3 regions of the Lelliottia sp. genome follow, and region 2 is predicted to be linked to each of the others. Evidence: predicted binding sites of a transcription regulator. Region 2 holds the regulator's gene; each other region holds the start of a gene.
What was found. The regulator PhoB, encoded in region 2, activates phosphate uptake and scavenging genes when phosphate is short. The targets are predictions, from matches to a motif close to CTGTCATAAAACTGNCNNAT.
Positions count from the first base shown of each region.

Region 1 (4,568 bases), on a different contig from region 2:
CAACTCACCATGCGGTACACCGAACACCTGCGTATCCAACAGCAAAATTTGCCAGTGCTCACCGACAAACACGCGCTTGGCGGGAGAAATGCCCGCATCGTGCAGCGTGCTGTACATCGCTGGCTGAAAATCATGATTGCCGGGTAACCAGACGCAGGGCACGCTAAAGCTCGCGATCCCTGTCGCAAAATGCTGATAGGCCGCAGCGCTTTGATCTTGTGCCAAATCGCCCGTAGCCGCTATCAAATCGCAGTGGCGATTCTCAGCGTGAATGGCATCCAGTACTGCCTGATAACTCTCCCAGGTGTTTACACCTAACAGCGTTTCATGCTTTTCGGCAAACAGGTGGGTATCAGTGATTTGTAATATCCTGACTGGCGCCCCACCAGCAACAGTCAGGTTTAACAGGCTTTCCAAATGGTGTCCTTAGGTAGGTTTATGACGCTAACAAACCGGAATCGCCATTGCTCCATGTGCTAAACAATATCTTAGCCAGTCGGCTAAAAACTGGTTAATTTGATGCTTTTCGTCGCGTTGATGCAACTTTTTATTAGGATAATCATACCGCGCTTTAAAGCGGAAGATCTGCTGACTTGAACACACTTCGGCCACCATCGCATCATGATAAAGCCGGACCGTCATCGACGGCAGGCTCCAGTAGCTGATCGTCGGCGCCGTTTGTTTGATTTCTACCAGGGTCGTGTAACGAGTCGATTCAACAATCGTTAATCGATACTGCGCGTTGCTCACCTGATAGCTTACCATTTCGCCGGGCGCGTCATCACGCGGCAACAGGCGGCGTAATTGCGCGAAATTGGTTTCGCACAAACGCATCATTTCTGGGAAGTCAGGTGTATAACGCTTCATTTTTTCCACTCGTTTCGTAAGTCTTGATAATGCAGTTGCAGCCATTGCAAAGCGATGACAGACGCTGCGTTGTCGATTTTCCCCTCTTTTACCCACTGGTAAGCCTGTTCCCGACTCACCACATGAACACGAATATCTTCGTTTTCATCTGCCAGACCGTGAATACCTTCCGCGATCGTGGCGTCCACTTCCCCCACCAGAATAGAAGAGCGCTCGCTGGTCCCGCCAGGGCTTGCCAGATAGCTCAGCACGGGTTTTGTCCGGCCCACTTTCAGCCCGGCTTCTTCCTCAGCCTCACGGCGGGCGACATCTTCCGGCGTTTCGCCTTCTTCGATCATGCCTGCGACCATTTCCAGCAGCCACGGGGTTTCGCTGGTATCCAGCGCCGCAATCCGTACCTGTTCAATCAATACCACTTCATCGCGCACTGGGTCAAAGGGTAGCAAGACTGCGGCATGCCCGCGCTCAAAAATTTCACGTCTTACTTCCCCGCTCATTTCCCCGTTAAACAGGCGATGCCTAAAACGGTAAAGTTCCAGTGAAAAAAATCCGCTATATAACGTTTCCCGTGCAATAATTTCTACATCGTTTTTGGTGAAAGTTACTGGCAATTCATCTGGTTTTTGCATGGCGGTTTCCTGGTCACAATCATGATGAAATTATGAATTTCAAGGCTGTTTGGCTGCCGTTTCAAAGGCTATATGATAGATTGATGCAAATTACAGCCGGATGGCACGTAACGCCAACCTTTTGGTGTGGATGATTCTGTTAGAATCGGCAAATATATTTAACAAGATCAGCGCTAATACTGCTTCACAACAAGGAATGCAAATGAAGAAATTGCTCCCCATCCTTATCGGCCTGAGCCTGACGGGCTTCAGCGCGATGAGCCAGGCAGAAAACCTGTTACAGGTTTATCAGCAAGCACGTCTGGGCAACCCTGAGCTGCGTAAGTCGGCTGCCGATCGTGACGCTGCGTTCGAAAAAATTAACGAAGCACGCAGTCCGTTGCTGCCGCAGTTGGGCTTAGGTGCAGATTATACCTACGGCAATGGCTTCCGTGATAGCAACGGTGTTAACTCCAATACCACCGGCGCATCTCTGCAATTAACGCAAACCTTGTTTGACATGTCCAAGTGGCGTTCGCTGAGTCTTCAAGAGAAAAGCGCAGGCATTCAGGACGTCACCTATCAGACCGATCAGCAAACGCTGATCCTGAATACCGCGACGGCCTACTTCAACGTGTTGAGCGCGATCGATTCGCTCTCCTACACCGAAGCGCAGAAACAAGCGATTTATCGTCAGTTGGATCAAACCACGCAACGTTTTAACGTAGGCCTGGTGGCGATCACCGACGTGCAGAACGCCCGTTCCCAATACGATACCGTGCTGGCGAACGAAGTGACCGCGCGTAACAACCTTGATAACGCGCTGGAATCTCTGCGTCAGGTCACTGGTAATTACTATCCTGAACTGGCTTCGTTGAACGTCGACAACTTCAAAACGGATAAACCGCAGGCCGTGAATGCGCTGCTGAAAGAAGCAGAAAACCGCAACCTGGCGCTGTTACAGGCACGTCTGAGCCAGGATCTGGCACGCGAGCAAATCCGTCAGGCACAGGATGGGCATCTGCCAACCCTGAGCCTCACTGCATCCAGTGCCGTAACGGACACCTCTTATAGCGGTTCTAAAACCGGCGGCGCGAATGCTTCGCAGTTTGACGACAGCAATGTGGGCCAGAACAAAGTCGGCCTGAGCTTCTCCATGCCGCTGTATCAGGGCGGCATGGTTAACTCTCAGGTTAAACAAGCTCAGTACAACTTTGTTGGCGCAAGCGAACAGCTTGAAAGCGCGCACCGCAACGTAGTGCAGACCGTGCGTTCGTCATTCAACAACGTGAATGCCTCTATCAGCAGCATCAACGCCTACAAACAGGCCGTTGTGTCGGCACAGAGTTCATTGGACGCGATGGAAGCCGGTTATTCGGTCGGTACGCGTACCATCGTTGACGTGCTGGATGCGACGACCACGCTGTTCAATGCAAAACAACAGCTCTCCAGCGCACGCTACAACTACCTGATTAACCAACTGAATATTAAATCAGCTCTGGGTACGCTGAACGAGCAGGATCTGCAGATGCTGAACAGCACGCTGGGTAAACCGGTTTCAACAACGCCTGAAAACGTGGCGCCGGAAAACCCACAGCAGGACGCCAGCGCTGATGGCTATAACGCCAACGGTTCAGCCCCTGTTGCGCAGCCCGCAGCGGCTCGCACGACAACCAATAACGCAGCCGGTAACCCATTCCGTAACTGATGTTAAAACCCGGTCTATGACTCCATAGGCCGGGTTAGCTTTGCTCCAGTCGACATATAAACGTAAGCCAACGTAAAGATCCCCCTGACGCTCCCTCTGCGCTTCATTTTCAACCACTCATCCTCTATCCTAAGCCTTATTTCCTTTGTAATACCACTGGGTCCTGGAAGACAAAAATGAAACGGACAAAAACGATCAATCACGCCTCGTTCCGCAAAAACTGGAACGCACGCCATCTCACTCCTGTCGCTCTGGCGATCACCGCCGTATTTTTGCTGGCAGGATGTGAGCAATCCGACGAAACGGTATCGATGTATCAGAATGCCGATGACTGCTCAAGCGCCACCGGCAAAAGCGCAGAATGTACCACTGCGTACAACAATGCGTTGAAAGAAGCCGAACGCACCGCGCCGAAATATGCAACGCGTGAAGACTGTATCGCCGAGTTCGGTGAAGGTCAGTGTCAGCAAGCGCCTGCACAGGCAGGCATGGCACCAGAAAACCAGGCGCAAGCACAATCCAGCGGCAGCTTCTGGATGCCGTTGATGGCGGGCTACATGATGGGCCGGATGATGAGCGGCGGCGCGGGCTTCCAGCAGCAGCCTCTTTTTAGCTCCAAAAATCCAAATAGCCCGGCATACGGTAAATACACCGACGCCAGCGGCAAAGGCTACGGCGCAGCACAGCCAGGCCGTACGGCGACCGTTCCAAAAACCGCAATGGCACCAAAACCTGCAACCACCAGCACCGTGACGCGCGGCGGCTTTGGCGACTCGGTGGCAAAACAGTCCACCATGCAGCGTAGCGCGACGGGTTCTTCTACTCGCTCAATGGGCGGCTGATAATGGAACGAGTCAGTATTATTGAGCGCCCGGACTGGCGCGAAAAAGCGACCGAATACGGCTTTAATTTTCACACCATGTACGGCGAACCGTACTGGTGTGAGGATGCTTTCTACAAATTGACGCTCGCTCAGGTTGAGAAACTCGAGGACGTCACCGCCGAATTGCATCAGATGTGCCTCAAAGTCGTGGAAAAAGTGATCGCCAGCGATGAGCTGATGACCAAATTCCGCATCCCTAAACATACCTGGGGCTTTGTGCGTCACGCCTGGCAGACCAATCAGCCTTCTCTCTACTCCCGCCTCGATCTGGCGTGGGATGGTGTGGGCGATCCTAAAATGCTGGAAAATAACGCTGATACCCCGACTTCACTGTATGAAGCGGCGTTCTTTCAGTACATCTGGCTCGAAGATCAGGTCGCAGCGGGCAACCTGCCGGAAGGCAGCGATCAATTCAACAGTCTGCAGGAAAAGCTGATCGAACGTTTCGCCGAACTGCGCGAGCAGCACGGGTTCAATCTGCTGCATCTTGCCTGCTGTCGTG
Region 1 covers NZ_JAZQNX010000040.1:86,053-90,620, forward strand. The annotation lists gene cpdA (3',5'-cyclic-AMP phosphodiesterase) at 1-417, opposite strand, end outside; gene ACKI5T_RS19535 (DUF1249 family protein) at 445-867, opposite strand; gene nudF (ADP-ribose diphosphatase) at 864-1,496, opposite strand; gene tolC (outer membrane channel protein TolC) at 1,699-3,183, shown strand; gene ACKI5T_RS19550 (DUF1190 family protein) at 3,360-4,025, shown strand; gene ACKI5T_RS19555 (glutathionylspermidine synthase family protein) at 4,028-4,568, shown strand, end outside.
Region 1: a site for PhoB is predicted at 1,567-1,586, ahead of nudF (ADP-ribose diphosphatase). Genes of this name have one in related genera too.

Region 2 (4,568 bases):
ATAAGCTGTACCTTTGACTTCAAACTCCACCTCCGCCAGACATTCAGCGGTGTCGCGCGTCATGAGATCATTTTGTGATTGTGTGACTTTATTCAGACGCGGCGTCTGGTGATACAACGCGAGGCAGATGGCGTCCAGTAGGGTGGTTTTGCCTGCGCCGGTCGCGCCGGTTATCGCAAACAGACCGTTACTGGCGAACGGCTCGGCGGTGAAATCAATTTTCCATTCGCCCTTCAGGGAGTTGATGTTTTTCAGACGCAGGCTGAGAATTTTCATGCGTTGTCTTCCTCATCATTGAGCGCATGCAGCGTATGGGTGAACAGCTCGTTCAGTCTGGCGCGCTGCGCGTCGTCAATCTCTTCCTGTGCCAGTCGGCGTTCAAAAACCTCTTCGACCTTCAGCTCGCTGAGCGTTTCGCGCTGCGCACTGAGCAGAATTTTCTCGCGCTGTTCGCGACTGCGGCGCACCAGTAAAACCTCAACCGGCAGCGTTTCCGTGAGTGCCTGGATTTTGCGCTGCATATCGTGCAGATAGTCGTCTGTCGTGATTTCGATATCCAGCCAGACGGGCGGGATTTGCTCCACGTCGCGCCACTGCTCTAGCTGTGCGGTGATGGCCGCCAGATCGCCTTTTAGTACCGCCAGCGGCTGCGTCACGGGCACTTCCAGCGTGTCTACCGCGCTGAGTTTCCCGTCGATAAAAGTGACCAGATGCACGCTTTTGGGTTTGCCCGTTTCGTCAAAGCTGAGCGAAATGGGCGATCCGCAGTAGCGGATATGTTCGCTGCCGCCAATCTTCTGTGCCCGATGGATATGCCCGAGTGCGATGTAATCGGCGGGTGGGAAGTTCTGCGCCGGGAACGCATCCAGCGTACCGATATAAATTTCGCGTACCGCGTCACTTTTACTGGCGCCGACGGTGGTTAAATGGCCGGTGGCGATAACGGGCAGCGTCGCTTCACCGCGCAAGGCGCAGGCGTCGAAAAATTGCTGCTGATAGTAGTCGGTAATAGCCTGCAGCAGGTGCTTTTGCTTTTCGCCGCCGGTCAGACCGGCCTGGCTTTGAACGATGTCACGTGGACGCAAAAAGGGGATCGGGCAGATAACGGCGCCCGGGGTGCCGTCGCGTTTTTTGATGATTTGCGGTGCATGCCCGGCGTTTGCCACTACAGTGGTATTCAGAAAGGCCAGAATATCGCGCGACTCATTCAGCGTTGCCACCGAGTCGTGATTACCCGCGACGATGACCAGATGGCAGCCCGTTTTCTGTAAATTGACCACGAAGCGGTTATAGATTTCGCGCGCATAGCTGGGCGGCGATCCGGTGTCAAAAATATCACCGGCGACAATGATCGCGTCAACCTGGTGCGTCAGCGCCGTTTCCAGCAGCCAGTTCAGGAACGCTTCGTGTTCGGCCGCACGGCTTTTACTGTAAAAATTTTGACCCAGATGCCAGTCCGAGGTGTGAAGTATGCGCATAACAGATCCGTGGCAAAAAAAGGTGAAAGGGATTATACACTTGATCCTTCAGGCCGCCTCTGTGTTGGCTGCATCGGCCCCATTCTGAGTGTTACGGGCGTCAGCATGGGGTTCTGAGATGTGCTGGTATGAGCTAGCGTCACGGCTTTTGCGGTGATAAATGTCCTGGAAACGGGAAATAACAGCTGTAATAAAACAATAGTTTGCTATTCACAGTGGTAATGTTTTTCATAAATCTGTCATAAATCTGACGCATAATGACGCCGCATTACAAACTTTTAACCTCAATAAGACAGGGTAAAGTATGGCGAGACGTATTCTGGTCGTAGAAGATGAAGCTCCAATTCGTGAAATGGTGTGCTTCGTGCTCGAACAAAACGGTTTTCAGCCGATAGAAGCTGAAGATTATGACAGCGCGGTGAATCAGCTGAACGAACCCTGGCCTGATTTGATTCTGCTTGACTGGATGTTGCCTGGCGGCTCTGGACTGCAATTTATCAAACACATCAAACGTGAAGCGATGACCCGCGATATTCCAGTCGTTATGCTCACGGCGCGCGGTGAAGAAGAAGATCGCGTGCGCGGGCTGGAAACGGGTGCAGATGATTACATCACCAAGCCGTTTTCACCGAAGGAGCTGGTGGCGCGTATTAAAGCGGTGATGCGCCGTATTTCACCGATGGCGGTGGAAGAGGTGATTGAGATGCAGGGACTGAGTCTGGATCCTACGTCGCATCGCGTGATGACGGGTGAAAATCCGCTCGACATGGGACCGACCGAATTTAAGCTGTTGCACTTCTTTATGACCCATCCGGAGCGCGTTTACAGTCGTGAGCAGTTGCTGAATAACGTTTGGGGAACAAACGTGTATGTTGAGGACAGAACGGTTGATGTGCATATTCGCCGCTTGCGAAAAGCGCTGGAACACAGCGGCCACGATCGCATGGTGCAAACGGTGCGCGGCACGGGTTATCGTTTTTCGACCCGTTTCTGAACACTGACAGGAGTGTGACGCGTGCTGGAACGTCTGTCATGGAAAAGGCTCGTTTTTGAACTGATCTTATGCTGTCTCCCGGCCTTCATTTTTGGGGCTATTTTTGGCCATCTGCCGTGGTTTTTATTGGCGGCAGTGACCAGCCTGCTGATCTGGCATTTCTGGAATTTACTGCGTCTGTCGTGGTGGCTTTGGGTGGATCGCAGCATGACGCCCCCGCCGGGGAGCGGAAGCTGGGAGCCGTTGCTTTACGGCTTACACCAGATGCAGATGCGTAATAAAAAGCGTCGTCGTGAACTGGGAAGCCTGATCAAGCGCTTTCGTAGCGGCGCAGAGTCGCTGCCGGATGCGGTGATCCTCACCACCGAAGAAGGGACGATTTTCTGGTGTAATGGTCTTGCACAACAGCTGCTTGGACTCCGCTGGCCAGACGATAACGGCCAGAATATCCTGAACCTTCTGCGTTACCCCGAATTCACGCTGTATCTGAAAAAGCGTGAATTTACTCGCCCGCACAATCTGGTGCTGAATAATGGCCGTCACCTTGAGATTCGCGTTATGCCCTACAGCGACAAGCAGTGGTTGATGGTGGCGCGTGATGTTACCCAAATGCACCAGCTTGAAGGGGCTCGTCGTAATTTTTTTGCCAACGTCAGCCACGAACTGCGCACGCCGTTGACCGTGCTTCAGGGGTATCTGGAGATGATGCAGGAGCAAACGCTGGAAGGTGCGCCGCGAGAGAAAGCATTACATACGATGCGCGAGCAAACGCATCGCATGGAAGGACTGGTCAAGCAGCTCCTGACGCTGTCGAAAATTGAAGCCGCCCCGACGCTGGCACTGAATGAAACTATTGATGTTCCGATGATGCTGCGCGTGGTGGAGCGGGAAGCGCAAACGCTGAGCCATAAAAAGCATCAGCTGACGTTTGAGGTTGATAGCGCGCTGAAAGTCCTCGGCAGTGAAGAGCAACTGCGCAGTGCGATATCGAATCTGGTCTATAACGCCGTGAATCATACGCCGGAAGGCACCCACATTGTGGTGCGCTGGCAGCATGTGCCGACGGGGGCCGAATTTAGCGTCGAAGACAACGGACCGGGCATTGGGCCGGAGCACATTCCGCGTCTGACTGAGCGTTTCTATCGCGTCGATAAAGCGCGCTCACGACAAACGGGCGGCAGTGGGCTGGGTCTGGCGATTGTGAAGCATGCATTGAATCATCACGATAGCCGTCTTGATATTCAGAGTACGCCGGGTAAAGGAACACGATTCAGTTTTGTTATCCCGGAACGATTAATTGCCAAAAAAAGTGCCTGACAGCCGGTGTGTCAGCCTTCCTTTCCACAGGCCAGCGTTTGCTGGCCTGTTTGCTTTGCAGTCAAGCGAAACGCGGATGAATTTTATACGGCTGATGCTTTTTTGTTCGCATGATTAGCCATGAGTTTTTCTTATACTTAGCGGATTGTGCTGGTCTGTTTTTTCATGCTGGCATATTGTTCTGGTTTTAAGATCCCTCCTTGCCTTTAAACGTTATAAGCGTTTAAATTGCGCCCCATATACTGTCAGACCGACTGTATTTGCGCGGTAAACCGAAAAACTATTCTTCGCTGCGCCAGGACGGGAGCATATCCCGCTGAAATTGAGTTAATTTTCCGCCGTATCGTCCCGAGAGGGATGGCGAAAATCTCAACGTTTTCAACACCACATCCACAGGCAGTAAGGTTCTATGACCCATCATTTAAAATCGCGTGACATCATCGCGCTGGGCTTTATGACTTTTGCGCTGTTCGTCGGCGCAGGTAATATCATTTTTCCTCCCATGGTTGGCTTGCAGGCGGGTGAACACGTCTGGATGGCGGCGTTTGGCTTCCTGATTACGGCTGTGGGTTTGCCGGTGCTTACCGTTGTCGCACTCGCGAAAGTGGGCGGTGGCGTGGATAGCCTCAGCGCACCGATTGGCAAAGTGGCCGGTGTGTTACTGGCGGTTGTGTGCTACCTGGCCATCGGGCCGCTGTTTGCAACGCCACGGACCGCGACGGTCTCCTTTGAAGTCGGTATCGCGCCGTTGACCGGTGACGGTCCGCTGCCGCTGCTGA
Region 2 covers NZ_JAZQNX010000005.1:347,064-351,631, reverse strand. The annotation lists gene sbcC (exonuclease subunit SbcC) at 1-276, opposite strand, end outside; gene sbcD (exonuclease subunit SbcD) at 273-1,478, opposite strand; gene phoB (phosphate response regulator transcription factor PhoB) at 1,783-2,472, shown strand; gene phoR (phosphate regulon sensor histidine kinase PhoR) at 2,494-3,789, shown strand; gene brnQ (branched-chain amino acid transporter carrier protein BrnQ) at 4,199-4,568, shown strand, end outside.

Region 3 (4,568 bases), on a different contig from region 2:
GTTCATCTGGTCTATGGCCACGGTGGCGATTTGCTTAAAAAGACGCTGGGCGATGACAAACTCAACTGGGTGCTTCAGGCTGAACAGTTGGGTACCGGCCATGCCATGCAGCAGGCCGCGCCGTTCTTTGCAAACGATGAAGACATCCTGATGCTTTACGGCGACGTACCGCTGATTGCTGTTGAAACCTTAACGCGCCTGCGTGAAGCCAAACCGCAGGGTGGCATCGGTTTACTGACTGTAAAACTGGACGACCCGACGGGCTATGGCCGTATCACCCGTGAAAACGGCAAGGTGACGGGCATTGTCGAGCATAAAGACGCTTCCGACGAGCAGCGCCAGATTCAGGAAATTAACACCGGCATTCTGATTGCCAACGGCGCGGATCTGAAGCGCTGGCTGTCAAAACTGAACAACAACAACGCGCAGGGTGAATACTACATCACCGATATCATCGCGATGGCGCATCACGAAGGTCATGAAATTACAGCCGTTCATCCGACGCGCATCAGCGAAACAGACGGCGTAAACAACCGTCTTCAGCTTTCCCGTCTGGAGCGTATTTATCAGGCTGAGCAGGCGGAAAAACTGCTACTGGCGGGCCTGATGCTGCGCGATCCGGCGCGTTTCGACCTGCGCGGTACGCTTGCTCACGGGCGTGATGTTGAAATTGACACTAACGTTATTATTGAAGGTCAGGTGACGCTGGGCCATCGCGTTAAAATCGGTACCGGGTGTGTGATCAAAAACAGCGTCATTGGTGACGATTGTGAGATTAGCCCGTACAGCGTGGTGGAGGACGCACGTCTGGAAGCGGCCTGTACCATTGGTCCTTTCGCACGTCTGCGTCCAGGCGCTGAACTGCTGGAAGGTGCCCACGTTGGCAACTTTGTCGAGATGAAAAAAGCCCGTCTGGGTAAAGGCTCGAAAGCCGGTCATCTGACCTATCTCGGCGATGCGGAAATTGGCGATAACGTGAATATCGGTGCGGGCACGATTACCTGTAACTACGATGGTGCCAATAAATTCAAAACCATCATCGGCGATGATGTCTTCGTCGGTTCTGACAGCCAACTGGTGGCTCCGGTCACGATCGGCAAAGGCGTTACGATTGCGGCGGGAACAACCGTGACACGTGATGTGGCGGAAAATGAGCTCGTGCTTAGCCGCGTGCCGCAAGTTAACAAGCAAGGCTGGCAACGTCCGGTGAAGAAAAAGTAACTGACCTCACCTGAACCGTCCTCGCAAAGAGGATCGTTCGGTGCTGTGTTTTCTCCCTCGCCCCTTTGGGGAGAGGGTCGGGATGAGGGGATAACATAATCCCCCGCCCAAATGCAGTAACCAAAATATAGCCCCACTCTCTACAAGGCTCGGGGCGCCCGGAAGGGCATTACCCAAAAGGGTAAATACAGATCAGCGGCAACGCATGGCATAACGCCATTATCAGGAAATCTAACTATGTGTGGAATTGTTGGCGCAGTTGCGCAGCGTGATATTGCTGAAATCCTTATCGAAGGATTACGTCGTCTGGAATACCGTGGTTACGACTCTGCCGGTCTGGCAGTGGTCGACGCAGAAGGGCACATGACCCGCCTGCGCCGCCTCGGTAAAGTGCAAATGCTGGCGCAAGCCGCGGAAGAAAAGCCGCTGCATGGCGGCACCGGTATTGCGCATACGCGCTGGGCGACCCACGGCGAACCTTCAGAAGGCAACGCGCACCCGCATGTGTCTGAACACATCGTTGTGGTGCATAACGGCATTATCGAAAACCACGAACCGCTGCGCGACGAACTCAAAGCGCGGGGTTACACTTTTGTTTCTGAAACTGATACCGAAGTTATTGCGCACCTGGTTCACTGGGAACTGGCGCAAGGCGGTACGCTGCGTGAGGCGGTGCTGCGTGCGATCCCTCAGCTGCGCGGTGCATACGGTACGGTGATCATGGATTCTCGCGATCCGAGCACCCTGCTGGCTGCCCGTTCCGGTAGCCCGATGGTTATCGGCATGGGTATGGGCGAAAACTTTATTGCCTCCGATCAGCTGGCTTTGCTGCCGGTTACTCGTCGCTTTATCTTCCTCGAAGAGGGTGATATCGCCGAAGTGACGCGTCGTAGCGTCACGGTCTTCGATAAGTCTGGCGCGCAGGTGAAGCGTCAGGAGATCGAATCCAATCTGCAGTACGACGCGGGTGACAAAGGTACTTATCGTCACTACATGCAGAAAGAGATTTACGAGCAGCCGAACGCGATCAAAAACACGTTGATCGGGCGCATCAATCACGGCGAAGTAGATTTGAGCGAGCTGGGTGCAAACGCAAATGAGATGCTGGCGAAAGTTGAGCACATTCAGATTGTTGCCTGCGGAACGTCTTACAACTCCGGTATGGTTTCGCGTTACTGGTTTGAAGCGCTGGCTGGCGTGCCGTGCGATGTGGAAATCGCCTCTGAATTCCGCTACCGCAAATCAGCGGTGCGTCGCAACAGCCTGATGATCACCCTTTCCCAGTCTGGTGAAACGGCGGATACCCTGGCGGCACTGCGTTTGTCTAAAGAGCTGGGATATCTCGGTTCTCTGGCAATCTGTAACGTGCCGGGCTCGTCGCTGGTGCGTGAATCCGATCTGGCCCTGATGACCAAAGCGGGTACGGAAATCGGTGTGGCGTCAACCAAAGCGTTCACCACGCAGCTGACCGTTCTGCTGATGCTGGTGGCGAAACTGGCACGTCTGAAAGGCCAGGATGCGGCGATTGAGCACGATATCGTGCATGGTTTGCAGGCGCTGCCGAGCCGTATCGAGCAGATGCTGTCTCAGGACAAACGCATTGAAGCACTGGCGGAAGATTTCTCTGACAAACACCACGCGCTGTTCCTGGGCCGTGGCGATCAGTATCCGATTGCGCTGGAAGGCGCACTGAAGCTGAAAGAAATCTCCTATATTCACGCCGAAGCCTACGCGGCAGGTGAGCTGAAACATGGCCCACTGGCGCTGATTGACGCGGATATGCCGGTTATCGTCGTTGCACCGAACAACGAACTGCTGGAAAAACTGAAATCTAACATCGAAGAAGTGCGCGCCCGTGGCGGCCAGCTGTACGTCTTCGCCGATCAGGATGCCGGTTTTGTCAGCAACGACAACATGCACATCATCGAGATGCCGCATGTCGAAGAGGTGATTGCGCCTATCTTCTATACCGTTCCGCTGCAACTGTTGGCTTATCACGTCGCGCTGATTAAAGGCACCGACGTTGACCAACCGCGTAACCTGGCGAAGTCAGTCACCGTAGAATAATCCCTTCAGGCTCCATCTTCGGGTGGAGCTTTTCTCTTTCCTGCTGGTTTGTTTTTAATCAATTCTCCTCTCTTTATATTGATGACAATCTGTCATTTTCAGCTACTTTTTCAGTGTCACACAAATAAAATTTTTCTGAAAACAGAGTGTCATAAAGATATTTAACTTACTGTTTATTAAAAATTATTTCGTGGAATTTTAAGTCAAACTTTTCATGTCATAAAACTGTCATATTTCGTACATTTATCTGTCACCTGATTGTCCTATTTTGCTCATCGTAGCCACTAAACAACGATTTACGAAATCCTTGCAGGAGACATTATGAAAGTTATGCGTACCACTGTCGCAACTGTTGTCGCCGCGACCTTATCTATGAGCGCGTTCTCTGTATTCGCAGAAGCAAGCCTGACTGGCGCTGGTGCAACTTTCCCTGCGCCGGTGTATGCCAAATGGGCAGATACCTACCAGAAAGAGACCGGTAACAAGGTAAACTATCAGGGTATCGGCTCCTCCGGTGGCGTTAAACAAATTACGGCCAATACCGTCGATTTCGGTGCATCTGACGCGCCATTGTCTGATGACAAACTGGCTCAGGAAGGTCTGTTCCAGTTCCCAACCGTTATCGGTGGTGTTGTGCTGGCCGTGAATATCCCGGGTCTGAAATCTGGCGAACTGGTGCTGGATGGCAAAACCCTTGGCGATATCTACCTCGGCAACATCAAAAAATGGGATGATGAAGCCATCACCAAACTGAACCCAGGCGTGAAACTGCCTTCGCAGAACATCGCTGTGGTTCGTCGTGCTGACGGTTCCGGTACGTCCTTCGTCTTCACCAGCTACCTGGCGAAAGTGAACGAAGAGTGGAAATCCAAAATCGGTTCTGGCTCTACTGTTAACTGGCCGACCGGTCTGGGCGGTAAAGGGAACGACGGTATCGCCGCGTTCGTACAGCGTCTGCCGGGTTCAATCGGTTACGTTGAATACGCTTACGCCAAGCAAAACAACCTGGCTTACACCAAGCTGATCTCAGCTGACGGTAAACCGGTTAGCCCGACCGAAGAAAACTTCGCTAACGCTGCGAAAGGCGCTGACTGGAGCAAATCCTTCGCACAGGATCTGACTAACCAGAAAGGTGACGGCGCGTGGCCAATCACGTCCACCACGTTCATCCTGGTGCATAAAGATCAGAAGAAACCTGAGCAGGGCGCTGAAGTGTTGAAGTTCTTCGACTGGGCGTACAAAAACGGTGGCAAACAGGCTAACGACCTGGATTACGCAAG
Region 3 covers NZ_JAZQNX010000004.1:53,350-57,917, reverse strand. The annotation lists gene glmU (bifunctional UDP-N-acetylglucosamine diphosphorylase/glucosamine-1-phosphate N-acetyltransferase GlmU) at 1-1,221, shown strand, start outside; gene glmS (glutamine--fructose-6-phosphate transaminase (isomerizing)) at 1,459-3,288, shown strand; gene pstS (phosphate ABC transporter substrate-binding protein PstS) at 3,610-4,568, shown strand, end outside.
Region 3: a site for PhoB is predicted at 3,503-3,522, ahead of pstS (phosphate ABC transporter substrate-binding protein PstS). Genes of this name have one in related genera too.